3 regions of the Priestia sp. GS2 genome follow, and region 1 is predicted to be linked to each of the others. Evidence: a T-box and tRNA genes for the amino acid it is inferred to sense, from the RefSeq annotation. Region 1 holds a T-box; the other regions hold tRNA genes.
What was found. The T-box of region 1 lies ahead of thrS (threonine--tRNA ligase). A T-box ahead of a tRNA ligase gene usually reads a tRNA of that ligase, here a tRNA-Thr.
Positions count from the first base shown of each region.

Region 2: it encodes a tRNA-Thr, which carries the amino acid that the T-box ahead of thrS (threonine--tRNA ligase) is inferred to sense. The anticodon was not compared.
Region 3: it encodes a tRNA-Thr, which carries the amino acid that the T-box ahead of thrS (threonine--tRNA ligase) is inferred to sense. The anticodon was not compared.

Region 1 is NZ_JAZGJX010000001.1:1,093,217-1,102,777, forward strand. Features, by position in the region: gene V2145_RS05605 (hypothetical protein) at 1-1, opposite strand, end outside; gene V2145_RS05610 (GNAT family N-acetyltransferase) at 111-593, shown strand; gene thrS (threonine--tRNA ligase) at 635-1,831, opposite strand; T-box leader at 2,134-2,355, opposite strand; gene V2145_RS05620 (S66 family peptidase) at 2,495-3,511, shown strand; gene V2145_RS05625 (carboxymuconolactone decarboxylase family protein) at 3,544-3,951, opposite strand; gene V2145_RS05630 (CapA family protein) at 4,251-5,417, shown strand; gene V2145_RS05635 (TetR/AcrR family transcriptional regulator) at 5,444-6,010, opposite strand; gene V2145_RS05640 (MBL fold metallo-hydrolase) at 6,027-6,731, opposite strand; gene V2145_RS05645 (hypothetical protein) at 6,900-7,124, shown strand; gene V2145_RS05650 (hypothetical protein) at 7,142-7,402, shown strand; gene V2145_RS05655 (GNAT family N-acetyltransferase) at 7,452-7,955, shown strand; gene V2145_RS05660 (EAL domain-containing protein) at 8,117-9,561, shown strand, end outside.
Region 2 is NZ_JAZGJX010000001.1:3,265,037-3,274,597, reverse strand. Features, by position in the region: rRNA gene V2145_RS16635 (23S ribosomal RNA) at 1-1,209, shown strand, start outside; rRNA gene rrf (5S ribosomal RNA) at 1,429-1,544, shown strand; tRNA gene V2145_RS16625 (tRNA-Asn) at 1,555-1,629, shown strand; tRNA gene V2145_RS16620 (tRNA-Ser) at 1,633-1,724, shown strand; tRNA gene V2145_RS16615 (tRNA-Glu) at 1,739-1,813, shown strand; tRNA gene V2145_RS16610 (tRNA-Val) at 1,832-1,907, shown strand; tRNA gene V2145_RS16605 (tRNA-Met) at 1,924-2,000, shown strand; tRNA gene V2145_RS16600 (tRNA-Asp) at 2,005-2,080, shown strand; tRNA gene V2145_RS16595 (tRNA-Phe) at 2,090-2,165, shown strand; tRNA gene V2145_RS16590 (tRNA-Thr) at 2,180-2,255, shown strand; tRNA gene V2145_RS16585 (tRNA-Tyr) at 2,265-2,348, shown strand; tRNA gene V2145_RS16580 (tRNA-Trp) at 2,355-2,428, shown strand; tRNA gene V2145_RS16575 (tRNA-His) at 2,438-2,513, shown strand; tRNA gene V2145_RS16570 (tRNA-Gln) at 2,521-2,595, shown strand; tRNA gene V2145_RS16565 (tRNA-Gly) at 2,604-2,678, shown strand; tRNA gene V2145_RS16560 (tRNA-Cys) at 2,694-2,767, shown strand; tRNA gene V2145_RS16555 (tRNA-Leu) at 2,786-2,874, shown strand; tRNA gene V2145_RS16550 (tRNA-Leu) at 2,904-2,985, shown strand; gene V2145_RS16545 (fructose-1,6-bisphosphatase) at 3,244-5,172, shown strand; tRNA gene V2145_RS16540 (tRNA-Gly) at 5,324-5,397, shown strand; gene V2145_RS16535 (B3/B4 domain-containing protein) at 5,521-6,186, opposite strand; gene queG (tRNA epoxyqueuosine(34) reductase QueG) at 6,297-7,433, shown strand; gene V2145_RS16525 (amidase domain-containing protein) at 7,509-8,399, shown strand; gene trmL (tRNA (uridine(34)/cytosine(34)/5-carboxymethylaminomethyluridine(34)-2'-O)-methyltransferase TrmL) at 8,458-8,958, shown strand; gene V2145_RS16515 (PrkA family serine protein kinase) at 9,290-9,561, shown strand, end outside.
Region 3 is NZ_JAZGJX010000001.1:39,592-49,152, reverse strand. Features, by position in the region: gene glgA (glycogen synthase GlgA) at 1-930, opposite strand, end outside; gene V2145_RS00300 (sugar phosphate nucleotidyltransferase) at 927-1,952, opposite strand; gene V2145_RS00295 (glucose-1-phosphate adenylyltransferase) at 1,984-3,126, opposite strand; gene glgB (1,4-alpha-glucan branching enzyme) at 3,077-5,011, opposite strand; tRNA gene V2145_RS00285 (tRNA-Glu) at 5,275-5,346, opposite strand; tRNA gene V2145_RS00280 (tRNA-Ser) at 5,362-5,452, opposite strand; tRNA gene V2145_RS00275 (tRNA-Asn) at 5,460-5,534, opposite strand; tRNA gene V2145_RS00270 (tRNA-Ile) at 5,543-5,619, opposite strand; tRNA gene V2145_RS00265 (tRNA-Gly) at 5,624-5,697, opposite strand; tRNA gene V2145_RS00260 (tRNA-His) at 5,707-5,782, opposite strand; tRNA gene V2145_RS00255 (tRNA-Phe) at 5,791-5,866, opposite strand; tRNA gene V2145_RS00250 (tRNA-Asp) at 5,876-5,951, opposite strand; tRNA gene V2145_RS00245 (tRNA-Met) at 5,955-6,029, opposite strand; tRNA gene V2145_RS00240 (tRNA-Ser) at 6,050-6,143, opposite strand; tRNA gene V2145_RS00235 (tRNA-Met) at 6,156-6,235, opposite strand; tRNA gene V2145_RS00230 (tRNA-Ala) at 6,261-6,336, opposite strand; tRNA gene V2145_RS00225 (tRNA-Pro) at 6,342-6,417, opposite strand; tRNA gene V2145_RS00220 (tRNA-Arg) at 6,422-6,498, opposite strand; tRNA gene V2145_RS00215 (tRNA-Leu) at 6,508-6,598, opposite strand; tRNA gene V2145_RS00210 (tRNA-Gly) at 6,611-6,685, opposite strand; tRNA gene V2145_RS00205 (tRNA-Leu) at 6,702-6,789, opposite strand; tRNA gene V2145_RS00200 (tRNA-Lys) at 6,808-6,883, opposite strand; tRNA gene V2145_RS00195 (tRNA-Thr) at 6,889-6,964, opposite strand; tRNA gene V2145_RS00190 (tRNA-Val) at 6,975-7,050, opposite strand; rRNA gene rrf (5S ribosomal RNA) at 7,062-7,177, opposite strand; rRNA gene V2145_RS00180 (23S ribosomal RNA) at 7,333-9,561, opposite strand, start outside.

The DNA of each region.
Region 1 (9,561 bases):
TAACAATACCTCCTTTTTCTTTAGAAGTATATGCAACAGCCTACAAAACGTTTGGGCAGTAATCTTGTTTAGGTAGATTATTTTTAAAAAAACATAAAGGAGAAAAAGCTATGAATTCATATTCGGTAACAAAGGCAGTTGAAAGTGATTTTTTATCATTTTCAGAGCTGAAAAATCAAGTGCAGAAGCTTCATATTAAAGGAAGGCCTGATTTATATGAAAAGAAGGATTCAACCTTGTCCCGTGGTGAATATCAAAAATGGCTTGAATCGGCTGAAACAGAATTACTAGTCGTACGAGATACAGAGAAGTCTGTCGTTGGATATGTGATCCTTGATTTTAAAAAGGCAGGAGATACTAATCCCATTTTAAAAAACCGGTGCACTTTATTCATTCGAAGCATCGGTATTAGTGAGGATCATCAAAGCAAAGGAATTGGTAAGCTATTAATGAATGAAATCGTTAAATACGGCAGAGAAAAGTCAGTAGATGCTATTGAACTAAACGTATTAGAATTCAATGATCGCGCGATTCAATTTTATGAAAATATAGGATTTACTACTAAAAGTCGTCAGATGGAACTGTTGTTTTAAAAAAGGAAGCGCTCAGTATGGTTATATTGAGCGCTTTTATTTTATCTATTTTGTGCAAGCTCCAGTAAAAAATCATCAAATTTTAGGGAGTGCTGACTATTATCCGTGCGTTTTCGAATAGCAAGGCTGCTATTCGCTACTTCTTGATCGCCAATAATTACGATATAAGGAGCTTTTCTTAGCGTGGCTTCCCTAATTTTAAGGCCAATCTTTTCTTTTCGGCTATCAACTTCAACCCGTCTTCCATGCTGACGTAAGCGCTGTGCAACTTCATTTGCGTAGTCTATATGAGCATCAGCAATCGGCAGAATTTTCACTTGAACAGGTGCAAGCCAAAGAGGGAAGTCTCCACCGTAATGCTCGATTAAAATACCCATAAATCGTTCGATTGAACCGTAAACTGCGCGATGAATCATTACTGGGCGATGAGGGGTGTTATCTTCTCCGATATATGTGCAGTCAAATTTTTCAGGCATTTGAAAATCGAGTTGAACTGTTCCACACTGCCAGCTTCGGCCAAGGGAGTCTAAAATATGAAAATCAATTTTAGGTCCGTAGAACGCTCCGTCTCCTCTATTAATTTCGTAAGCTAATCCTCGTGCTTTTAAGACATTTTCAAGAGACGCTTCCGCTTGTTCCCACATGCTTAAATCTCCCATGTATTTTTCAGGGCGTGTTGAAAGTTCAACTTTATATTCAAAGTCGAACTGTTCATAAAATTCATGAACTAGCTTCAAGACACCATTAAGCTCTGCTTCGATTTGAGCAGGCGTAACAAATAAGTGTGCGTCATCCTGCGTAAATGAGCGAACGCGAAACAAACCGTTTAAAGATCCAGATAGTTCATGTCTGTGTACGAGTCCAAGTTCAGCATAACGAACCGGAAGCTCTCGGTAGCTTCTACGTTTGCTGTTAAACAATAAAATTGCACCGGGGCAGTTCATTGGCTTTAGGGCATAGCTCTGTTCATCTACGTTTGAAAAATACATATTTTCTTGATAGTGGTCCCAGTGTCCAGATTGTTCCCATAAATGTTGCTTCATCATAACGGGTGTTTGAATCTCCGCATATTCAGCTTGAATATGCTTTTGTTTCCAATCGTTAACGAGTTCGTTTCGAATAGACATGCCGTTTGGTAAGAAAAATGGCATGCCGGGTGCTTCTTCCAGAGTCAAAAAGAGTTCAAGCTCTTTTCCTAGCTGCTGATGGTTTTGTTTTTCAAGTTTTGCGTTTCTCATGTTTTTTCCTCCCAATAATTAAATAAAAAAACGCACTCATCCCAAAAGAAGGGACGAGTGCGGTCGTGGTACCACCCTAATTTCACGACAAATAAGCGTCGTGCTCAAAAATGATAACGGATCTCCCGATTACGGATAGTTTGCAAAGCATTTCCCCGCAATAGCTCAAAGATGGTAAATCAACTTTGCTTTTAAAGGGCTCACAGCCAAAGGCCCCAGTCTCTGGATAAAAGGTAAAAGAAGATTCGTATTCTTATCAACGCCATCTATAAAATTGTATAAAAAAACGCACTCATCCCAAAAGAAGGGACGAGTGCGGTCGTGGTACCACCCTAATTTCACGACAAATAAGCGTCGTGCTCAAAAACGATAACGGATTTCCCGATTACGGATAGTCTGCAAAGCATTTCCCCGCAATAGCTCAAAGGTGGTAAATCAACTTTGTTTCTAAAGGGCTTGCAGCCAAAGGCCCTAGTCTCTGAGTAGAAATGAAAAGTTATTCATGTCCTTATCAATGCTTACGGATGATTATAATGGATGGATTTTCCTTAAGTCAAGAGAGATTTTAAAAAAAAGGAAAATAAAGATAAAATAACCCAGTTAAAGTTAATTATGGTATGATGAGCAATATATTCGGAAGAGAGAAATAAGGGAGTGCAAGTCATGATTCAATTTCCACGTTTAAAACATACCGTAACGATAGGCGTAACCGCTCCTTCTTCAGGTATTCCAGAAGCTTTACATCATATGTTTCGATCAACTTGTGACAAAATGGAAGAGCGAGGGTACAAGATTCAATGCCACCAAACTGTTTGGACGCAAATGAAAGCAAAATCTGCTTCGGCGAAAGTGAGAGCTCGCGAATTGATGAGCCTGTTAGAAGATTCAGCAGTCGATCTGATTATACCGCCTTGGGGCGGAGAACTTTTGATTGAGATTTTAGAGCATCTTCCATTTCAAGAGATTAAACCAAAGTGGGTTTTAGGCTATTCTGATACAAGCTTATTCTTGCTTGCTCTGACACTTCAAACCGGTATCGCAACCGCTCATGGTCCAAACTTAGTCGATTTGCGAGGCGAGTACTGGGATGAGACGACTAAGATGTGGGAACGAGTATTAAAACTTGAAGAAGGAAAGAGCATTACGCAGTACTCTTCTACTAATTTTCAAAAAGAATGGCAGCACAATAATCCATCTCCCTGCGTCTTTCATTTAACCGAACCTACCGAGTGGAAAACAGTTGGAAACAAAGAGGTTGTGATTGAAGGAAGGTTACTTGGTGGATGTATTGACGTAATCCGTCATGTAGTTGGCACACCGTTTGGGAATGTTAAAAGATTTCAGCAAAAGTTTATACATGGTGGAAAGCTTATATGGTATTTTGAAAACTGCGAGTTATCAGCCACAGATCTGAGGCGTACCCTCGTTCAAATGAAGCTAGCAGGTTGGTTTAATTATTGTAGCGGCATACTTTTTGGTCGAAGCGCTGCTAACCATCCAGTCGGAGGCTATACAGGTGAAGATGTGTATGAAGATCTTTTTAAAGAGCTTGAAGTACCTATTGCATATGATCTTGACTTTGGACATATGCCGCCTCAGCTTACGCTTGTGAACGGTGCTTTTGCGAAGGTTGAAATTAAAAATGGAAAAGGTTATATAAAACAAACATTTAAAAACTAACAGAGGTTGCATAACGCAACCTCTGTTAATTTTTATGGCTGTAAGTCGAGCATAGCTCCATAATATTGTGAAGCGGTTGTGAAACAAATAAAGGCACAAAGCTCGCTAATCTCCTTATCGTTAAAAGCTTCTTTTAAAACAACAAATGCAGTATCAGGAACGCTTTCTTTTTCTTTTAAAAAAACGTCTGTAAAGGCAATCGCCAGCATGGTTTTCTCATCTTGTTGTTTCCAATTTGGCGCACCTTTTGCTTTACAATAAGCGCAGCCATTTTTTTCAGCTAATACGCGCCTTACTTCTTCCTTTAGCTGTGTTGATAGACTAAGAGTTTTTTCTAACTCATCACCTAAATCACTCCATTTATTCATGATATCTACGTTATGACCTAATAGCCGTTGAAAAGGCGTAAATCCAACTCTAGAAAGTTCAATTCTTGACATATTTTACATCCTCCTTTCATTTTTCTAGTATAGCGTAACGGAAAAAAACAAACCTTTTCATTTGGAATTTATCTTTATCATATAATTTTTATATGTAACAAAAAAAGCATATAAAGATTACAATTGAAAATAGTTTATTCGCAAAGTAAAAATTATCCGAAAAGGTTATTTATTTAGATTATTTTGATATATTCCTAGTTTTTTCTAAAAAGTTATAGTATCCTGTTGGTAGAAAGGTTCATTTTTTGTAAAAAAATGATAGATTTTTAGGGAAAATGGTATAAAGGGGAATCGGTCAGATGGAAGAAAGAACAGGGAGAAAACAAAAGTATCGGCGGATGAAAAAAAGAGGGGTTTTTACTATTCTAGCTTTGTTACTTATGGGTTACTTTGTTATTACCAATATGAATCGTTCAGAACCTGTCAGTAAAAATGTTGCTTCGACGGAAACAGAACAACCTAAAAAAGAGCAAAAAGAAGAAGTAAAAGAGAAAAAAGCAGCATCCGTCAAGAATGAAAAAGAAACAACGATTAAAATTAGTGCAGCGGGAGACTTTACACTTGGTACAGACGAAAGTTTTCCATATCAACAGTCGTTTCCGCATGAAGCAGATAAAAATGGATTACCGTATTTTGTAGAACATATTAAAGACTTATTTGAAAACGATGACTTTACGACAGTTAATCTTGAAACAACGCTAACTAACTCGACGCAAAAAGCAGCCAAAACCTTTCGTTTTAAAGGAGATCCGTCCTACGTTAATATCTTAAAGTTAGGAAATATTGAAGCTGTAAACTTGGCAAATAATCATATTTTTGATTATCTAGATCAAGGGTATGAGGATACGATGAAAACATTAGATGAAAATGATATCGGTTACTTTGGTTATGATAACGAGTACATAACAGAGGTTAAGGGTGTTAAGATTGGTGCACTTGGGTATGAAGGTTGGGATTCAAATGTGGAAACAGCCAAAAAAGAAGTCAAGGCTGGCATAAAGCGCTTGCGCAAAGAAGGTGCAGAGATTGTTATTGTACATTACCATTGGGGTATTGAAAAAAGTCCTGTGCCAACACAAACTCAGCAAGAGCTAGCTCGCTACACGATCGATAACGGTGCAGACTTAATTCTAGGACATCATCCACATGTTGTTCAAGGCATTGAAGAGTATAAGGGAAAGTTCATTGTATATAGCCTAGGAAACTTTATGTTTGGTGGAAATCGCAATCCAAGTGATAAAGATACGTTTGTTTTTCAGCAAACGTTTCATTTGAAAGGCGGAGAGCTAACGAATAAAAAGGAAATTCAGGTTATTCCATTTAGCATTTCATCCGTAGCATCAAGAAATAACTATCAGCCAGCACCTTTACAAGGAGCTGAAGCAAGTCGAGTGAAAAATAAAATTATTAATTTATCTGCTCAAATTACAGATTCAAACTGGCTTGTTTATGAAGGCGGAGAATAAGAAAAAGCTGATACGTTGGTATCAGCTTATTTTATATTTGAAAATCCGTTTATAAATGTTTGAATCATGACAGTTAGGCTAGTGTTAGCATCGAGGTCTAGCTGAAATCCTCGCTGTTGTTCAATAAAGGTAAAGCCATGGAGTAAGCTTCTTAATCCACGTACAAGGTGAATTTTAGTAACTTTATCGATAGAATAAGCATCCATTGACTTAGTCACAATCTGCACAACGGCTTCTTGATGAGTTTTAAGCTCTGGGTCATCAGGGTTTGAAACGCGAAACATTGCCTCATACAAACCGGGAGATTGTCTCGCAAAATTTACGTAAGCAAAGCTAAGAGAGAGAATAGCTCTTTCACCAGATTGACCAATCGCTGCTTCAGCCATTACTTTATATAATTGTTGTAGTCCATAAATTGCAAGGCGCTGTCGCAAATCTGCTAGATTGGCAATATGATTATATAAAGAAGGAGTCTTAATATTTAATGATTTTGCTAACTTTCCAAGAGTTAAATTATCATGTCCTTCTTCAGTTATTAGTGATAATGAAGCTTGCAGTATAGTAGATAAGTTAATACCTGCACGAGGTGACATGAGGTGTCCTCCTATTTTAAAATGTATTTTCAGCTCTTTGAATCGCTTTCATCATGGCTTCATATGGATCTGTTATGCATGTACCATGTCCGACAGCTAGAAGCTTTGGGTGTAAAGATGCTAACTGTTTAGCACTATTAAGTGACCGATTTTTATCCCACGTTGCAAATGCAGGAAAAGGAAATGTAAGCTTTAGCGTTCCCGCAACGGCTATCCCACCTTTTGTTTGAAAAGCATCTCCTGCAATTAAAAAGCGATTTCGCTCATCAAATAAAGAGATAGAGCCAGGAGTATGCCCGGGGCTTGAGATAACTTTTAAAGAGCCAACGGTATTTTGTTCATAGAGTAAGCGGTCTGGAGAACTTTTTATTTTGGTTGATATTCCCCCCTTAATAGGCAGCATCCCTTCATCATCTAGCAAGCGTTTATCTCCATTGAGTAAAAGAGAATCTCGAGCAGATATACAGAGCTGAGCGTCAGGAAACTCTTTTTTTAGTATATCTACGGATCCAACATGATCGTCATGACCATGAGTTAGTAAGATAGTTGTCAGGGGTTTAGAAAGGGATTTAATGACTTCAATTATTTTTGGACCATGTGAAGCCAATCCTGTATCAATAAGTGTTAGTTCAGTTTCTTCTTCAATAATGTAGCAATTAATAGGGAATAAGTTCGGAAAAAAAGTTAATTGATAAAGCGTATCAAATTGAGTTACTTTCATCTATTTATCAGCTCCCATCAAGAATAAACTAATAATATTAGCTATAAAACTAATAATATTAGTTTGTTCTCAGATTTTCAAGTATTAAGGTAAATATTTCTTCCTAAAGACCTACACAAAATTAATTAATTCATATAAAATGGATAATTATAGGAAAAGGGGTGCGGAATGAAATTTCTTATAACGTTTGGAACATTTATTTTTACAACTAGTTTATTAATGCTAATAGGAGAGCTATTTTCAATATCAATTCTTCGCTTTAACTATGAATATATGAATGATGATAAGGGTTTTGAGATAAGTGTTGGATCAATTATGCCATTTGTCATAGGGATAGCTATGGGAGCTATTGTAGAAAAGCTGTATGAGCATAGCGTAAAGAAACATGCATAGAAAAGGAGAGGAGAACTTTGGAATTTATCTTTACAACTGTTGTTATTGCTGGTTTATTAGTTTCAAATCTATACGTTGTCCAAAAGAGAAAGAAACTAGGGTTAAAAGGAATTAAAAGTGCGTTAACTCCCATTTGCTTTTCTCTGATTGCTTTATGGCAGTTAGCGGCGTATTGGTTTCAGTTTTTAGGTGTGGTAAGCGTAGCTCTTACAATTATATTGCTGTTAGCTGGTGCTTATTTCACCAAGTATTCAATTATTGAAGGACCAACGAGTTGAGAGGAATGTGGCATGGAGCTACATTTCTCTTTTTTAGGAGTGAGTGGAAATGAAGTTGTGTTTAAAGCTTTTATCTATGAAAGATGAAGAAGCTTTATATCAGTTTGAAGTCATCAACCGTACGTATTTTGAACAGCATGTTCCCTCTAGAGGTGAAGACTATTATTCACAAAGTGGATTTCATGAAAGGATGCGTGCGCTTGTGCTTGAACAGGAGCAAACAGGTTCCTTATTTTATCTGATAAAAGATGAGCATCATGGTATTATTGGACGAATCAATGTAGTTGATATTCATGATGAAGCGGGAAAGCTAGGTTATCGCATTGGAGAAGAACATGTTGGTCAAAAAATTGCAACAGAGGCAGTAAGATTACTTTTAGATAAGCTAGTAGCACGCAAGCAGGTAAAATCCCTGCAAGCTAAGACAACAGTGACAAACGTTGCTTCACAGAAAGTATTGGAGAAGAATGGGTTTTTAGCTCAAAAAAGTGTAGAGAATAACAGTGCAGCCAATCCTTCTTTGTCTTTCATTTATTATAAATGGAGCCAATGAGTTTCTCTGCTAAATCCATGAAGAGCTTAAAAATCTTTTGTTTTTGTCGATATATATAGTGTCAAAAATCGCTTTATTTTATGAAAGAGACGATTCCGACGTATTTTAACTCTCATCTGTTTCTATAACAACATGATGATATAGGAGGAAGTATAAGACTTATGGATATCGTTTCAAGTACATATTCTCTGCCGTTGGTTATACTGTCAATTATCATTGCTATTATTGACTCATTTGCAGCATTAAATATTGGCGCACGTATATACAAAGCAAAAGGGATGTCAAAGTGGCTTTGGCTAACAGCAGGAGGATTTGCAATGGGCGGTGGCATATGGTCCATGCACTTTATTGCAATGCTTGCATTTCATCTAAGTATTCCTGTGAGTTATAAGCTATTAGTTGTTGTTTTGTCCATCTTGCCAGCTGTAATAGCGTCTGGTTTAGCGCTTTATATAGTTGGTCAAAAAAACGTCAGTACTAGACAAGTTATTATTGGCGGAGCTGTGGTTGCAGCAGGTATTTCAGCGATGCATTATATTGGGATGGAAGCGATGGATATGGCGGCGGAAATTATCTATGATCCTTTGCTATGGATTCTATCCGTTATCATTGCTTTTATTGCTTCTGTTGTAGCAATACGCTTATTATGCTATGCGCGGATAAATGAAGGCAAGCCTCATTTTTGGTGGCAAAAGGGGTTAAGCGCACTAATCATGGGAGCAGCTATTTCAGGGATGCACTATACGGGAATGGCCGCGGCAACTTTTACCCATACTCATGATTATCAGCTGATTACGTCGTCTTTAAATCATGTGATTTTAGCTTATTCGATTGGGATTAGTACATTGCTGATATTAGGTATTACCTTAATTAGCACGTTAATTGATCGCAAGTTTGAATCGCAAACACTTCAATCTGAGCGTAAGTTTCGGTCCGTTATTGAATCCGCGATGGATGCTATTGTTTTATCAGATGCATATGGGACAATTATTTCCTGGAATAAAGGTGCTGAGCATATGTTTGGCTATAAGGAAAGTGAAGCGTTGGGGCAAAACCTTAGACTTATTATTCCACCTCGTTTTCAACAAGCCCATGCAGATGGAATGAAGCGTTATTTAAAAAGCAAATCACCGCAAGTCATTGGGAAAACGGTTGAACTAGTAGGGGTCAAAAAAAGAGACATAGAATTTCCAATCGAGCTTTCTTTAGCAAGCTGGCAGGAAGATGAACAAACATATTTCAGTAGTATTATTCGAGATATTACAGAGCGAAAGCAAGCAGCAGATAAAATAAATGAAATGGTCTATTTAGACCCTCTAACAGGATTGCCGAATCGCCATTTATTAAATGACCGCTTAACCCAAGCTATTGATCAAGCAGTCATTAACAAGTATATAATCGGCGTAATGTTTATTGATTTAGATCGCTTTAAGTATGTCAACGATACGTTAGGTCATGCTGTGGGAGATGAACTTTTAATTCACGCAGCGTCGAGGATGAAAAAACTTTTAGACAAAATAGATACGCTTAGCCGTCAAGGCGGAGATGAATTTATTATTGTATTACCGAATACAACAAGTGATAGTATTGCAAAGCTCGCAAAACA
Region 2 (9,561 bases), 2.2 Mb from region 1:
AATGACCCCGTAACTTCGGGAGAAGGGGTGCTCTGGTAGGGTGTATAGCCCGAGAGAGCCGCAGTGAATAGGCCCAGGCGACTGTTTAGCAAAAACACAGGTCTCTGCGAAGCCGCAAGGCGAAGTATAGGGGCTGACGCCTGCCCGGTGCTGGAAGGTTAAGAGGAGGGGTTATCCTTTGGGAGAAGCTCTGAATCGAAGCCCCAGTAAACGGCGGCCGTAACTATAACGGTCCTAAGGTAGCGAAATTCCTTGTCGGGTAAGTTCCGACCCGCACGAAAGGCGTAACGATCTGGGCACTGTCTCAACGAGAGACTCGGTGAAATTATAGTACCTGTGAAGATGCAGGTTACCCGCGACAGGACGGAAAGACCCCGTGGAGCTTTACTGTAGCCTGATATTGAATTTTGGTACAGCTTGTACAGGATAGGTAGGAGCCTGAGAAGCCGGAGCGCTAGCTTCGGTGGAGGCGTCGGTGGGATACTACCCTGGTTGTATTGAAATTCTAACCCGCAGCCCTGATCGGGCTGGGAGACAGTGTCAGGTGGGCAGTTTGACTGGGGCGGTCGCCTCCTAAAGAGTAACGGAGGCGCCCAAAGGTTCCCTCAGAATGGTTGGAAATCATTCGTAGAGTGTAAAGGCACAAGGGAGCTTGACTGCGAGACCTACAAGTCGAGCAGGGACGAAAGTCGGGCTTAGTGATCCGGTGGTTCCGCATGGAAGGGCCATCGCTCAACGGATAAAAGCTACCCCGGGGATAACAGGCTTATCTCCCCCAAGAGTCCACATCGACGGGGAGGTTTGGCACCTCGATGTCGGCTCATCGCATCCTGGGGCTGTAGTCGGTCCCAAGGGTTGGGCTGTTCGCCCATTAAAGCGGTACGCGAGCTGGGTTCAGAACGTCGTGAGACAGTTCGGTCCCTATCCGTCGTGGGCGTAGGAAATTTGAGAGGAGCTGTCCTTAGTACGAGAGGACCGGGATGGACACACCGCTGGTGTACCAGTTGTCTTGCCAAAGGCATCGCTGGGTAGCTATGTGTGGACGGGATAAGTGCTGAAAGCATCTAAGCATGAAGCCCCCCTCAAGATGAGATTTCCCATAGCGCAAGCTAGTAAGATCCCTGAAAGATGATCAGGTTGATAGGTCAGAGGTGGAAGCACGGCGACGTGTGTAGCTGACTGATACTAATCGATCGAGGACTTAACCAAATTAGAAAAGCGAAGGCGACTGTTCAATTGTGAAAGGCGTTGGAGCTTCTGATAGGGAAACCGCTTTTTGGTTTCAATAACAGAAGTGAAACGACCGAACAATTAGGAGCCGTAGCTAGACAGTAAACTTAGTACTCAGCAAAATGTTATCTAGTTTTGAAAGAATAAAAACTCAAAAAAGTCTTGATTTCTTTCGAAAATGTTGTATAATATAATATGTCTGGTGGCGATAGCAGAGAGGTCACACCCGTTCCCATGCCGAACACGGAAGTTAAGTTCTCTAGCGCCGATGGTAGTTGGGACTTTGTCCCTGTGAGAGTAGGACGTTGCCAGGCTTTATAAGATTCCACAGTAGCTCAGTGGTAGAGCAATCGGCTGTTAACCGATCGGTCGTAGGTTCGAGTCCTACCTGTGGAGCCATTTGGAGAGCTGTCCGAGTGGCCGAAGGAGCACGATTGGAAATCGTGTAGGCGGTTAACGCTGTCTCAAGGGTTCAAATCCCTTGCTCTCCGCCATTTACTTATTAAATGGCCCGTTGGTCAAGTGGTTAAGACACCGCCCTTTCACGGCGGTAACACGGGTTCGAATCCCGTACGGGTCACCATTATTCTTATACATAGTTGGAGGATTAGCTCAGCTGGGAGAGCACCTGCCTTACAAGCAGGGGGTCGGCGGTTCGATCCCGTCATCCTCCACCATTTACATTCTTATCATCGCGGGGTGGAGCAGTCTGGTAGCTCGTCGGGCTCATAACCCGAAGGTCGCAGGTTCAAATCCTGTCCCCGCAACCAAAGTGGTCCCGTGGTGTAGCGGTTAACATGCCTGCCTGTCACGCAGGAGATCGCGGGTTCGATTCCCGTCGGGACCGCCATTATAAGAAGGCTCGGTAGCTCAGTTGGTAGAGCAAAGGACTGAAAATCCTTGTGTCGGCGGTTCGATTCCGTCCCGAGCCACCATCTTATGAAAACATGCCGGTGTAGCTCAACTGGTAGAGCAACTGACTTGTAATCAGTAGGTTGGGGGTTCAAGTCCTCTTGCCGGCACCATGTTTTTCTGGAGGGGTAGCGAAGTGGCTAAACGCGGCGGACTGTAAATCCGCTCCTTCGGGTTCGGCAGTTCGAATCTGCCCCCCTCCACCATCTTATAGGGGTATAGTTTAAAGGTAGAACTACGGTCTCCAAAACCGTCAGTGTGGGTTCGATTCCTACTACCCCTGCCAATTAACACGGCGATTGTGGCGAAGTGGTTAACGCATCGGATTGTGGTTCCGACATTCGTGGGTTCGATTCCCATCAGTCGCCCCATTTTTATTGGGCTATAGCCAAGCGGTAAGGCAACGGACTTTGACTCCGTCATGCGTTGGTTCGAATCCAGCTAGCCCAGCCATATAATATGCGGAAGTAGTTCAGTGGTAGAACACCACCTTGCCAAGGTGGGGGTCGCGAGTTCGAACCTCGTCTTCCGCTCCATATTTTGAATAAAGTGGCGGCATAGCCAAGTGGTAAGGCAGAGGTCTGCAAAACCTTTATCACCGGTTCAAATCCGGTTGCCGCCTCCATTATTCACAATAAGTCCTGCCGGGGTGGTGGAATTGGCAGACACACAGGACTTAAAATCCTGCGGTAGGTGACTACCGTGCCGGTTCAAGTCCGGCCCTCGGCACCATTTATATTATTTCTGCCTTTTTTTATTTTGCCAGTGTGGCGGAATTGGCAGACGCGCACGACTCAAAATCGTGTTCCTTCGGGAGTGTCGGTTCGACCCCGACCACTGGTATTAGTTTTTACATAAACGGTAATAAAGTCAAGACTTCAACATCTCTGTTGAAGTCTTTTTTGTTTTCTTTATTTACTCAACCGCTTAAATGTTATGGCAGGTTAAATAAAATTTGTAAATTAGTTAACAAAATGTAATTCATCTCTCTAGAAGTCGAGTCTGAAGAGGTGTACAATAAGTACTAAAGATTAAAGACTCATGCAGTAAGCATATTTCGCTGCTGAGGTGATAAGTTAGTGTGAAAGGGGATACATAGTTTTGAACGTAAATTATTTAGATTTACTGGCTAAGAAGTACGATACGGAAGAGAAAGTTGTCACGGAAATTATTAATCTAGAAGCAATTCTTAATTTACCAAAAGGAACAGAGCACTTTGTAAGTGATTTACACGGCGAGTATCAGGCCTTTCAGCACGTATTACGAAATGGGTCAGGAAACGTAAAAGAAAAGATTAAAGATTTATTTAAGGATACTTTATCTCAACAAGAAATCAATGAATTTGCGACGCTTGTTTACTATCCAGAAGAGAAGCTGAAGATTATCAAGGCAAACTTTACTCGCAAGCAAGAGCTACGTGATTGGTATACGACAATGATTAATCGCATGCTTGATTTAGTGTTGTATGCATCATCGAAGTATACACGTTCAAAGGTACGTAAAGCCCTACCGGAGCAGTTTGCTTATATCATTGAAGAGCTTTTATATAAAACAGATGAATTCACGAATAAAGAGCATTATTATCATAAAATTGTGCAGCAAATCATTTCGTTAGGACAAGCTGATAAACTTATCTCGGGACTGGCCTATACAATTCAGCGTTTGGTTGTCGATCATTTGCATGTCGTTGGAGATATTTATGATCGTGGTCCCGAGCCTGATAAAATCATGGAAACTCTTATTAACTATCATTCTGTCGATATTCAGTGGGGAAACCATGACGTTCTTTGGATTGGAGCTTTTGCAGGTTCGAAAGTATGCTTAGCCAATATTGTTCGTATTTGTGCACGTTACAATAACTTAAATATTATTGAAGATGCGTATGGTATTAACTTACGACCGCTTCTAAACTTAGCAGAAAAATATTATGATGATAATCCTGCTTTCCGCCCAAAAGAAAATGTAGGTTCGCAACTATCTGAACATGAGCGTTTACAGATTACAAAAATTCATCAGGCTATCGCAATGATTCAGTTTAAACTTGAAATGCCAATTATTAAAAGACGCCCGTATTTTAATATGTCAGAGCGACTATTGCTTGAAAAAGTTAACTATGAAACAAATGAAATTACACTTGGAGATAAAACGTATCCTATTGAAAACGGATGTTTTGCAACTGTGAACTCTGAAAATCCACAAGAACTCTTAGAGGAAGAGGAGCAGGTTATTGAGAAATTATTGTTTTCAGTTCAACATTCTGAAAAGCTAGCAAGACATATGAACTTTCTTATGAATAAAGGAAATCTTTATCTAAAATATAACGGTAACTTACTTATCCATGGGTGTATTCCTTTAGATGAAGAAGGAAATATGGAAAAGATGACGATTGAAGGCAAGTCTTATTCTGGTCGTCAGCTGTTAGATGTGTTTGAGCAATATTTACGCTCTGCTTTCGCCCATCCGGATCAGACGGATGATTTAGCAACTGATATGGTTTGGTATTTATGGACAGGTGAATATTCATCGTTATTTGGAAAACGAGCGATGACGACGTTTGAGCGCTATTTTATTAAAGAGAAAGCAACGCATAAAGAAAAGAAAAATCCATATTATTACCTTCGTGAAAAAGAGGATATGTGTCGTCGAATATTAGCTGATTTTGGGTTAAATCCAGACCATGGTCATATTATTAATGGTCACACGCCTGTGAAAGAAATAGAGGGTGAAAATCCTGTTAAAGCAAATGGCAGAATGATTGTCATTGATGGTGGATTTTCAAAAGCATATCAATCACAAACTGGAATTGCAGGATATACGTTATTGTCTAATTCTTACGGCATGCAGTTAGTTGCTCATAAGCACTTTAACTCTAAAAAAGATATCTTATTGGACGAAGCTGATGTACTATCCGTTAAGCGACTGGTTGATAAAGAGTTAGAAAGAAAAATGGTAAAAGAAACAAATGTAGGTGAACAGATATTAGAAGAAATTTCAGTTTTAAAAGCTTTAAGAGATTATCAATATAGCTAAGAAATGTGCTTTGCAAGATGGCTTGCAAAGCACATTTTTTATAGAAAATTAATAGTTCGTTAATATCTTCACATAAATTTAATAGAAGGGTTGCAATTCATGTCGAAAGGTATTATAATTAATGTTGTTAAGAGATAATACAACTTTATCTGCGGGTGTAGTTTAATGGTAAAACCTCAGCCTTCCAAGCTGATGTCGTGAGTTCGATTCTCATCACCCGCTCCATACATATTGTGATCACAACGCAGTATCTTGTTTACCAAAAACAAGGTGTTGCGTTTTTTATATTTTTAAGGTTATAGTGAATGAAAAAAGACGTTTATCTACTATAGATAAACGTCTTTGTGATTAGTTGATAAGCGAATAGGAAGCTTCTCCACCATGAATTTGTGTAAACATAGTGCTCAGAGAATCAGTTAGTTTTAAAGAGCTTTCATTGGATAGAGAAGGTTTTAAGAAGATGATTTGAAGTGCTTCAGACGTCTGTTCAGAAACGGGAGCTCGATTGGAGTCCACATAAGGACTTCCGAATGGACCTTTTTCATCTGATAATACAATTTTATTATGCAGAGATACTTCTCGACCATTAATTGCACGATAGCTTTCATCTTCATTCCCAAGACGTAACGAAATGTTTCCTTTTAAACAGCTTTTATCGTAAATGCCTAAAGGTACTTCGTATTGAAGAGAAAAGAAGTTATTTAAGTCTACAGCTGAATTAATGGTCGGCAAGTACGTTTGTTTTTGAATTCGACGAAATAATGCTTCAATTGAGGGACGATATTTGCTTGGGTCCGTTCCAAACTCCTTAAACACGCTTCTCCATTCTTTAATTCCTTCAAAAGAAGTGATGGCTTTATCTTGTAAATCAAAATAAATTGATTCTTGAAAGAGTCGTAATCTGCCTTTTAACATTTGTGGAGCTTCGCTTACTTCAATATTTTGATATTGAATAATACCTAGTTTAATATCATTATTTTTTTCTTTGATTTCTGATGAAATAATAACGTTCATATAAAATACCACCTTTTCATTTGTAAGTTATGTATAGAGTAGAATTGTTCCAGTGAAAATGATAATAAAAGCAATTCTACGCATTGAATTTTAAAAGGAGAATAGCATAAATGGATTTTCAACAGTTAAAAAAAGAAGTAATTGCCTATAGTAAAGAGATAGGTATTGATAAAATTGGTTTTGCTAGTGCGTCAACATTTGAGACGTTAAAAGATCGCTTATTAAAACAACAAGAATTAGGCTACGCTTCAGGGTTTGAAGAACCTGATATTGAGAAACGTACGAATCCAACGCTCCTGGTTCCAAAAGCGAAGTCAATCATTGCCATTGCTCTTGCATATCCTTCTAAAATGCCTGGTGCACCAAGAAGTACAAAAGAAGACCGAAGAGGCATTTTTTGTCGTGCTTCTTGGGGACAAGATTATCATACCATTTTACGAGATAGGCTCCAAAAACTTGAGTCATTCTTAAAAGAAAAGGTTCAAGGAGTTGAAGTGAAATCTATGGTGGACACGGGCGAGCTATCTGACCGTGCCGTTGCTGAGCGAGCTGGGATAGGCTGGAGTGGAAAGAATTGCGCGATTATTACGCCCGAGTTTGGTTCATACGTCTATTTAGGTGAAATTGTTACGAATATACCATTTGAACCAGATCAGCCAATTGAAGATCAGTGTGGTACTTGTAATAAATGTGTTGAGGTATGTCCAACAGGTGCATTAGTCACAGGAGGACAGCTTAACTCTCAGCGCTGTATTGCTTTTTTAACTCAAACAAAAGGTTTTTTGGCAGATGAATTTCGAGACAAAATTGGCAATCGCCTATACGGTTGTGATACGTGTCAAACGGTATGTCCTGAAAATAAAGGAAAAGACTTTCACTTTCATCCCGAAATGGAACCAGATCCTGAAATCGCAAAGCCGAAATTAAAGCCATTGTTAACAATGAGCAATCGTGAGTTTAAAGAAAAATATGGTCATGTATCAGGCTCTTGGCGTGGAAAAAAACCAATTCAACGTAATGCAATTATCGCACTTGCTCATTTTAAAGATGAAACGGCTATACCTGATTTGATTAAAGTAATGAAAGAAGATGTGCGCCCTGTAATAAGAGGAACAGCAGCTTGGGCATTAGGGAAAATTGGCAACGACGAAGTGTTGCCTCTGCTGGAACAATTAAAAGAAAAAGAGTCAGATGAAGAAGCAAAGCAAGAATTTGAAAAAGGCATTGCCCTTTTAGTAAAGTCATAGAAGTTGAAATTGTTGTGTTAAAAGGTAAGCTGTTCATCATAGCGTATAGTAAAAGCAGAGAAAAGTGGTGAACAGATGCTAGCAAAGAAAAATGTTCTATATACATTGATGAAAGCCAAAGCAAACGGCTACGTGAATCAAGTAATCAGCGAGGACTTTAAGCCTTTTATTGAACATGAATACGAGCTTAAGCAGTCTTTACTGAGAAAAAGAAAAGTAGAAGTTGTGAAGTGTACGGTTAAAGGAGCTATTCATAATGTTCAGAACGAAAACGAGGAAACAACTGTTACGTATCACGTACACAAACGATTTCTATGTAAGCAAGATGATTTATTTTATGTAGAAGAAGACGTAGAAGAGCGATGCGCATTATTTTATAAAGATACGCTTATTCATGATAAATTGCTTCCTATTCATATAGATGAAATAGATGATTTAGAATTCATTATTGATGATAAGGAAGAGGTAGCTAATCGAAATGGATATTATAATCGTCTAGCAGCAGTACAGTATGCAGAAACATATTGGAATACGCCTAATCCAGCTTATAAATACTTTGAGGTAAACTGTACGAATTATATCTCTCAGTGTTTACGAGCAGGAAAAGCACCAATGAGGGGGCAACATAATCGAAGCAAAGGCTGGTGGCTTAGTAAAGATAATTGGAGCTATAGCTGGGCAGTGGCACATTCGATGCATAGTTATCTTCAAAGCTCAAAACAAGGACTGCGGGCCATTAAAAAAAGCTCAGTTAAAGAGCTAGCAATGGGAGATGTCATTTGCTATGATTTTGAAGGCGATGGCAGGTGGAACCACACGACAATTGTGGTGGCAAAGGATGCGGACGGGATGCCTTTAGTTAATGCTAATACGTATAATAGCCGCATGCGCTATTGGGCTTATGAGGATTCGACGGCCTATACGCCAAATATAAAGTATGCTTTCTTCCACATTACCGATCAATAAATAGCTCTTTTGTTTTGAAAAGTTAATGGTATAATGATGAATAGATTTGTATTTAGAGGTGACTATTTTGGGACTACATGTTGTTTTATATCAACCAGAAATTCCAGCTAACACTGGTAATATTGCGAGAACTTGTGCAGCAACGAACACAACTTTACATTTAGTTCGTCCACTAGGCTTCTCTACGGATGATAAAATGTTAAAGCGCGCAGGCTTAGATTATTGGGATTATGTTGAGGTTGTCTATCATGATTCGCTAGAAGAAATTTTTGAAAAGTATCCAGAAGCAGCATTTTACTTCATTACCAAATTCGGAAAGAAGCCGCATTCATCATTTGACTATAGCAATGTGGAAAACGATCACTTCTTTGTGTTTGGGCGCGAAACAAGTGGCTTACCTGATGAAATTATTGAAGCGAATATGGATAGATGTTTGCGTTTGCCAATGACGAAAAACGTTCGTTCTTTAAATTTATCAAATACGGCAGCTATTTTAATTTATGAAGCACTACGACAACAAGAATATGGCGACTTATTAAGAGAAAATCCCCTTGATTAAGGGGATTTCTTTTTTTACAAGGATGACTGTTCTATGTAGGTTAATTCTATTTGCGCTTTACTCCAGGCTTGTCATTGTAACCAGCCGTAAAAATTGCTGATAAAAAAGCAAGTGATACACCTAAAACTAATAGTAACCTCATCGATAGAGCCTCCTTTATTTTTCTTTCATGCTCCTACTAATTATTATAGCTAATTCACGGGATACTGTGAATCTTTAATGTAGACAAAATTCTGAATTTCTTAATTTAAAAAGCATGTTCAAACATTTTACTGCATAGATTGTATTAATCTTGTTCACTAGCACCAGAACTAGTAGGGGAGGTCCTTTAATGGATATATTAAAGAAAATTGAAAAATACCGTGAAGCAGAGAATCGACTTAAATGGGAAGGTACATTTGAAGAATATTTAAAACTAATTAAAGATGAGCCTTTAATTGCTCAGCCAGCGCATTCAAGGGTCTACAATATGATTAAAGATGCAGGAATTGAAGATGTCAATGGGAAAAAGCAATATAAATTTTTCAGTGAACAAATGTTTGGTCTAGAAGAATCGCTTGAAAGGCTGGTTGAAGAGTACTTCCATCCTGCAGCGAAACGGTT
Region 3 (9,561 bases), 1.1 Mb from region 1:
ATGCTTTACAAGATCTAACCCTTTTTGTTTTGTTAACCGCGTTACCATTGATACAAGTGGGACATTATTTTTCACATCTAATCCAAGGTATGCTTGTAAATCTTCTTTATTCTTATTCTTACCTGCTAAATCTTGTGCTGAATAGTTAAATGCAATTAACTCATCCACTTCTGGATTATAAGCCTGATCATCAATACCATTTACAATCCCTATCAAATCCTGGTCTCTTTGTCTTAGCAATCCATCTAACTTTTCACCATAATAAGGCATTTGAATTTCATTTCGATAAGTTGGGCTCACTGTTGTAATTTTATCCGCAGAGACAAGACCGCCTTTCATAAAATTTAAATTGCCATAAAACTCTAATTGATTAGACGTAAAGTGATAATCATTTAAGTTTAGTAGCTCATATAAATTTTGCTTTGGAAAGACCCCCTGAAACTGTAGGTTATGAATAGTGAATACCGTTTCAATATGGTCATACATATTATATTGCGCTCTTAATAAAAAAGGAATCATGGCTGTATGCCAGTCATGACAATGAATGATATCCGGCTCATTTACTAAAGTTGGAATAGCTTCTAGTACTGCTTTAGAGAAAAAGGCAAAGCGTTCTGCATCATCATAATGACCGTACAGACTATCTCTTTTAAAATAGTATTCATTATCAATAAAAATGTACTGAGTACCATTCATTTCTAGCGTATAAATCCCACAATATTGTCTTCTCCATCCAACTTGTACATAGATGACTTTTTCTAAAGTCATCTGCTCACTGTACTGTTCAGGAATTAAGCTATACTTGGGCATAATTACAGATACGTTGGTGCCCAGCTGCTTCAATTCCTTAGGCAAAGCACCAGCTACATCCGCTAATCCTCCTGTTTTAATAAACGGTACACATTCTGACACTGCAAATAATACATTCACGAATTCATCAACGCTCCTTGAACTGTTCCTTTTGCTAATACTCTTGGTAGATTAGGTTCACCATTCAACTCTTCATGACTACCTATTTTTACATCTTTATCTAAAACAACATAGTTTAATACGCTATTTTCAAGAATAGCTCCTTTTTGCATCACAATACTATTTTTAACAACTGCGCCTTTTCCTATCTTTACACCTCGGAAAATAATACTGTTTTCAACATGCCCTTCAATAACACATCCGTTAGCAATCATTGAATTTTTCACTACAGCTGTTTTTGCATAGCGCGTTGGAGGTTCATCTTTTGTTTTTGTATAAACTGGACGAGTTCTTAGAAATAGCTGCTTCCACGTGTCTGGAGATAAAATATCCATACTAGCTTTATAATATGCTTCTAGCGAATCCACTTGAGAAAGGTATCCATTATGCTCATACGTAATCACTTTGGATGACTCTGAAAGATAGTGCACAAGCTCTGTAATCGTATCAAAATCTTGGGTTTCATTTTGTAGGATATCGAGTAACGTTTTTTTATTAATAATGTATATGTTTAGAGGAGTATTACCACTCACTACTGACGTTACAACTGCACCTTGAGCTACATGACGCTTTAATACTTGACTGAAATCAATGGTACAAATGGTATAGCTATTTGCAATAATAACGTAATCTTGTTTACTTCGAAGGAAATAATCAATATGATAGCGGAATTGAGCAATTAGCGATGGGTCTTCTAATTTTAAATCGTTTTTTACAGGTGGAAAGATGAATAGTCCATCTCTTTTTCGGTCTAGATCCCACTCTTTTCCTGAACCAATATGATCAGTAAGAGCACGATAGCGGTCCTTTGGAAATATAGCCACGCTTTGGACGCCAGAATTCACCATATTCGACAGCATAAAATCAATTAAGCGGTAGCGTCCTGCAAATGGAACAGCCGCAATTGAACGATAAAAAGTTAATGGTTGTAAAGAGCTCATAGTTGTGCAAGCATCAATAATGCCTAGCATTTGATTATTCAATGTAGTTCATCCTCTCTGTTAATTAAATGCATTATGAAATTGATTCTAAAAGTTCATTAGTCACTAAAATGACTTCTTCTTTTCCCTGTGTTGGCTTAATAATAGTTCCATCTGGAATGATTACATCTGACGGAATAATAGCATTTTCAATATATACGTTTACTCCCACTTTAGCCGATGGCATCACAACGCTTCGTTTGACCTCTGAACCGCTGCCAATTTGTACTCCTGGAAACAACACAGAGCGTTCAATACTACCTTCAACAACGCAGCCCTCATTTACTAACGATTCCACTACGCATGCTGTTGGAGCAATATACTGAGGAGGTTGACTAGGATTTACTGAATATACTTTCCATGAAGAATCAAATAAATTGAGCTCATCACTTTCGTCTAATAAGTCCATATTCGCTTCCCACAAGCTTTTAACTGTACCAACATCTTTCCAATACCCTGTAAATGGATATGCTATTAAGCGCTTCTTCTCTTCTAACAATAGAGGAATGACATCTTTCCCAAAGTCATGACTAGAATAAGGATTACGTGCATCCATTTCTAGATATTCTTTAAGAATATTCCATTTAAAAATATAAATACCCATAGAAGCTAGATTATTCTTTGGATGCTGTGGCTTTTCATCGAATTCCTCAACTTCTAAAGCTTCGTTTGTATTTAAGATTCCAAATCTACTTGCTTCATCCCAAGGAACTTCAATCACTGAGATAGATACATCTGCCTCTTTTTCAATATGGTAATCTAGCATACTTTCATAATTCATTTTGTAAATATGGTCTCCGGATAAAATTAACACATACTCAGGTTCATACTGACATAGGTAGTTTAAGTTTTCATAAATTGCACTAGCAGTTCCTTTGTACCACTTTACCCCTGATGACTCTGAATAAGGAGGTAATACCGTAACGCCTCCGTCTCTCCTATCCAAGTCCCAAGCGCTTCCAATACCAATATAAGAATGTAAAAGTAAAGGCTGGTACTGTGTTAAGATTCCAACTGTTTCAATCCCAGAGTTGGAGCAATTGCTTAATGCAAAATCAATAATTCGATATTTTCCACCAAATGGGACAGCTGGCTTTGCTAAATTTTTTGTAAGTGAACTTAATCGACTACCTTTTCCTCCTGCCAATAACATCGCTACGCACTTCTTTTTTAACATTTTTTTTTCTCTCCCCCCGTTTTTTCTTTGTTCTCATGATGCTAATCCCAAAGGGTGGTACATCCATTTCAATATGAAACGGTAGACCGTGAAACCCTTCCTCAACTACTTTTAAAGGTTTTGAGTTAACAACTCCAGAACCTCCAAAATCAACATGATCACTATTGATGACCTCAACATATTCTGTGTTTAGAGGAACACCTACTTTATATGCATGATATGGAACATCTGAGAAGTTACATACCACTACAAGCTTATCCTGACTATTTGTTGATGTTCGAATAAACGAAAAGATTTTTTGATCTCGATTATTCACATCAATCCAAGAGAAACCTTCTTCTTTATGATCTAATTCATAAAGTGGCTTACTTCTTTTATAAATTTTAAGTAACTCTTTAAAATAACTATTTAAATTTTGGTGCATGTCAAAGTCATATAGCTGCCAATCTAAATCACTTGCGTCTTTCCACTCATCGAATTGACCAAATTCTCCACCCATAAATAGTAGTTTCTTGCCCGGATGAGCAATAAAATAGCCGTATAATAATCGCAGCTGAGCAAATTTTCGCCAATAGTCTCCAGGCATTTTATTTAACATTGATTTTTTCCCATGAACGACTTCATCATGAGAGAATGGTAAAATGAAATTTTCATTAAAGGCATACATTAAAGAGAAAGTCATCTTTTCATGAAGGTTCGCTCTTTGATGAGTGTCTGCTTCCATATAGGTTAAGACATCGTTCATCCAGCCCATATTCCATTTGTAATTAAAACCTAGCCCACCATCATATGTAGGAGCTGTAACTAGTGGCCAATCTGTTGAATCTTCAGCCATCATTAAAATAGTTGAATCATAGGCAAAAACCGCTTCATTGAGCTTTCTTAAGAATTGAACAGCATATTGATTTTCAACCAATTCATGCGAATTCGGCCAATACAACATATTGGCAACAGCATCGACCCTAAAGCCATCAACGTGAAAATACTCTAGCCAAAACAATGCATTCGATATTAAGAAACTTTGCACTTCTGGCTTACCTAAATCAAAATTAGCCGTGCCCCATGTATAGTTTTCACGGTCTAATTCGTTCTTGTATTCATACGTGGGTGAACCATCAAACATATATAACCCATGCGCATCTTTACAAAAATGGCCGGGAACCCAATCTAAAAGAACGCCTATGCTGCTTTGATGACATTGATCAATAAAATACATTAAGTCGTGTGGTGAACCGTATCGACTTGTTGCAGAAAAATAGCCAGTCCCTTGGTATCCCCACGATTTATCGAGCGGATGCTCAACGAGCGGTAATAGTTCGATATGGGTAAAACCTTGTTCTAGTACATAAGGAATTAATTCTTCAGCTAGTTCACGGTACGTATATAGTTCACCATCTTCGTGAATCTTCCACGAACCCGCGTGTAGCTCATAAATGCACATAGGCTTTTCATAAACAGCGTGTTGCTTCTTTTTACGCTTCCAATACTGATCACCCCACTTGTATCCTTCTAAAGAATAAATTTTAGAAGCAGTGTTAGGCCTTACTTCGCTATGAAAAGCATATGGATCCGCTTTTAATATTTTGGTTCCATTATGAGTTGTAATTTCGTATTTATAAATCATATTCTCTTCAAGATTTGGAATAAATATTGTCCATATCCCTTGAGAGTTTAATCTCTCTAACGGATGATTTAAACCGTCCCATTCATTAAAATCACCCACAATGCTTACCGCAGAAGCATTAGGAGCCCAAACAGAAAATCGTACTCCCTCTATGCCGTTTAGTGTTAACTTATGTGCCCCAAAGAGCTTATAACTATGAAACAAATTTCCTTCATGATAAAGATGGATGTCAAAATCAGTAGGTTGAACAATCGAATTCAAAAATACCCCTCCTTGATAACAATTAACCTAGTAAATAAACTCCTCTTTTTTATTTCCATTATTTACTATACCCTCTTTTCTAACGACTAACCTAGTAAATAAACCTTTCTTCTTTCATTTCTATTATCTAATTTACATTCCATAAAGCATCTATTTTTTCCTTCTTTTCTGAATATTTTTATGAAAATAAAAAAACCATCTATTTACTAGATGATTTTCAAACAAATAAAAAAGGTTTGCATAAATGCAAACCTTCTCAGATATGACCCGTACGGGATTCGAACCCGTGTTACCGCCGTGAAAGGGCGGTGTCTTAACCACTTGACCAACGGGCCAGTATTAAAATCGACTGGCGGAGAAGGAGGGATTTGAACCCTCGCGCCGCTTACGCGACCTACACCCTTAGCAGGGGCGCCTCTTCAGCCTCTTGAGTACTTCCCCAATATAATGGCTCCACAGGTAGGACTCGAACCTACGACCGATCGGTTAACAGCCGATTGCTCTACCACTGAGCTACTGTGGAATAATAAATGGTGGGCCTAAGTGGACTCGAACCACCGACCTCACGCTTATCAGGCGTGCGCTCTAACCAGCTGAGCTATAGGCCCATTATGGAGCGGGTGATGAGAATCGAACTCACGACATCAGCTTGGAAGGCTGAGGTTTTACCATTAAACTACACCCGCTTAATTATATGGGGCGACTGATGGGAATCGAACCCACGAATGTCGGAACCACAATCCGATGCGTTAACCACTTCGCCACAATCGCCATATAGATGGTGGCTCGGGACGGAATCGAACCGCCGACACAAGGATTTTCAGTCCTTTGCTCTACCAACTGAGCTACCGAGCCTTTTTATAATGGCGGTCCCGACGGGAATCGAACCCGCGATCTCCTGCGTGACAGGCAGGCATGTTAACCGCTACACCACGGGACCATTTGGTTGCGGGGACAGGATTGAACCTGCGACCTTCGGGTTATGAGCCGACGAGCTACCAGACTGCTCCACCCCGCGATAATTTGATAATAATATAATGGCGGAGGAAGAGGGATTCGAACCCCCGCGGGCTTTAACACCCCTGTCGGTTTTCAAGACCGATCCCTTCAGCCGGACTTAAAAAATTCCTCCGTATATTATATATGGTAGCGGCGGAGAGGGGATCGAACCCCCGACCTCACGGGTATGAACCGTACGCTTTTAGCCAGCTGAGCTACACCGCCATATTATCAGAAATGTATTTGAAGTTGGTGGAGCCTAGCGGGATCGAACCGCTGACCTCCTGCGTGCAAGGCAGGCGCTCTCCCAGCTGAGCTAAGGCCCCATAAATGGTCGGGAAGACAGGATTGAACCTGCGACCCCTTGGTCCCAAACCAAGTGCTCTACCAAGCTGAGCTACTTCCCGTTTATGGCGCGCCCGAGAGGAGTCGAACCCCTAACCTTTTGATCCGTAGTCAAACGCTCTATCCAATTGAGCTACGGGCGCTTATTAAAATGGTGCCGAGGGCCGGCGACTTGAACCGGCACGGTAGTCACCTACCGCAGGATTTTAAGTCCTGTGTGTCTGCCAATTCCACCACCCCGGCAGGACTTATTTGTGGAGCGGAAGACGAGGTTCGAACTCGCGACCCCCACCTTGGCAAGGTGGTGTTCTACCACTGAACTACTTCCGCGCATTATGAAATTAAATGGTGCGGGTGAAGGGACTTGAACCCCCACGTCGTAAAGACACTAGATCCTAAGTCTAGCGCGTCTGCCAATTCCGCCACACCCTCGCATGTGTGTGTATTTAAAATGGTGAGCCATGAAGGACTCGAACCTTCGACCCTCTGATTAAAAGTCAGATGCTCTACCAACTGAGCTAATGGCTCGAAAGTGGTGCCGGCAAGAGGACTTGAACCCCCAACCTACTGATTACAAGTCAGTTGCTCTACCAGTTGAGCTACACCGGCAACATATTCATGGTGGAGGATGACGGGATCGAACCGCCGACCCCCTGCTTGTAAGGCAGGTGCTCTCCCAGCTGAGCTAATCCTCCATTATATAACAGCCTGGCAACGTCCTACTCTCACAGGGACAAAGTCCCAACTACCATCGGCGCTAGAGAACTTAACTTCCGTGTTCGGCATGGGAACGGGTGTGACCTCTCTGCTATCGCCACCAGACATATTATATTATACAACATTTTCGAAATAAATCAAGACTTTTTTTTATTTTTATTCTTTCAAAACTAGATAACAATTTGCTGAGTACTTTTTTACTGTCTCAACTACGGCTCCAACGCCTTTCACAATTGAACAGTCGCCTTCGCTTTTCTAATTTGGTTAAGTCCTCCTCGATTTAGTATCAGTCAGCTACACACGTCACCGTGCTTCCACCTCTGACCTATCAACCTGATCATCTTTCAGGGATCTTACTAGCTTGCGCTATGGGAAATCTCATCTTGAGGGGGGCTTCATGCTTAGATGCTTTCAGCACTTATCCCGTCCACACATAGCTACCCAGCGATGCCTTGGCAAGACAACTGGTACACCAGCGGTGTGTCCATCCCGGTCCTCTCGTACTAAGGACAGCTCCTCTCAAATTTCCTACGCCCACGACGGATAGGACCGAACTGTCTCACGACGTTCTGAACCCAGCTCGCGTACCGCTTTAATGGGCGAACAGCCCAACCCTTGGGACCGACTACAGCCCCAGGATGCGATGAGCCGACATCGAGGTGCCAAACCTCCCCGTCGATGTGGACTCTTGGGGGAGATAAGCCTGTTATCCCCGGGGTAGCTTTTATCCGTTGAGCGATGGCCCTTCCATGCGGAACCACCGGATCACTAAGCCCGACTTTCGTCCCTGCTCGACTTGTAGGTCTCGCAGTCAAGCTCCCTTGTGCCTTTACACTCTACGAATGATTTCCAACCATTCTGAGGGAACCTTTGGGCGCCTCCGTTACTCTTTAGGAGGCGACCGCCCCAGTCAAACTGCCACCTGACACTGTCTCCCAGCCCGATCAGGGCTGCGGGTTAGAATTTCAATACAACCAGGGTCGGTATCCCACCGACACCTCCACCGAAGCTAGCGCTCCGGCTTCTCAGGCTCCTGCCTATCCTGTACAAGCTGTACCAAAATTCAATATCAGGCTACAGTAAAGCTCCACGGGGTCTTTCCGTCCTGTCGCGGGTAACCTGCATCTTCACAGGTACTATAATTTCACCGAGTCTCTCGTTGAGACAGTGCCCAGATCGTTACGCCTTTCGTGCGGGTCAGAACTTACCCGACAAGGAATTTCGCTACCTTAGGACCGTTATAGTTACGGCCACCGTTTACTGGGGCTTCGATTCAGAGCTTCTCCCAAAGGATAACCCCTCCTCTTAACCTTCCAGCACCGGGCAGGCGTCAGCCCCTATACTCGCCTTGCGGCTTCGCAGAGACCTGTGTTTTTGCTAAACAGTCGCCTGGGCCTATTCACTGCGGCTCTCTCGGGCTATACACCCTACCAGAGCACCCCTTCTCCCGAAGTTACGGGGTCATTTTGCCGAGTTCCTTAACGAGAGTTCTCTCGATCACCTTAGGATTCTCTCCTCGCCTACCTGTGTCGGTTTGCGGTACGGGCACCTCCCGCCTCGCTAGAGGCTTTTCTTGGCAGTGTGGAATCAGGAACTTCGGTACTATATTTCCCTCGTCATCACAGCTCAGCCTTATGATGAGCGGATTTGCCTACTCATCAGCCTAACTGCTTGAACGCGCATATCCAGCAGCGCGCTTACCCTATCCTCCTGCGTCCCCATTACTCAAACGGCGGGGAGGTGGTACAGGAATATCAACCTGTTGGCCATCGCCTACCGCTTTTCAGCCTCGGCTTAGGTCCCGACTAACCCTGAGCGGACGAGCCTTCCTCAGGAAACCTTAGGCATTCGGTGGACAAGATTCTCACTTGTCTTTCGCTACTCATACCGGCATTCTCACTTCTAAGCGCTCCACCAGTCCTTACGGTCTAGCTTCGCAGCACTTAGAACGCTCTCCTACCACTGACATCAAAGATGTCAATCCACAGCTTCGGTGATACGTTTAGCCCCGGTACATTTTCGGCGCAGAGTCACTCGACCAGTGAGCTATTACGCACTCTTTAAATGGTGGCTGCTTCTAAGCCAACATCCTGGTTGTCTAAGCAACTCCACATCCTTTTCCACTTAACGTATACTTGGGGACCTTAGCTGGTGGTCTGGGCTGTTTCCCTTTTGACTACGGATCTTATCACTCGCAGTCTGACTCCCACGGATAAGTCTTTGGCATTCGGAGTTTGACTGAATTCGGTAACCCGTTGGGGGCCCCTAGTCCAATCAGTGCTCTACCTCCAAGACTCTCACTACGTGAGGCTAGCCCTAAAGCTATTCGGAGAGAACCAGCTATCTCCAGGTTCGATTGGAATTTCTCCGCTACCCACACCTCATCCCCGCACTTTTCAACGTGCGTGGGTTCGGCCTCCATTCAGTGTTACCTGAACTTCACCCTGGACATGGGTAGATCACCTGGTTTCGGGTCTACAACCACATAC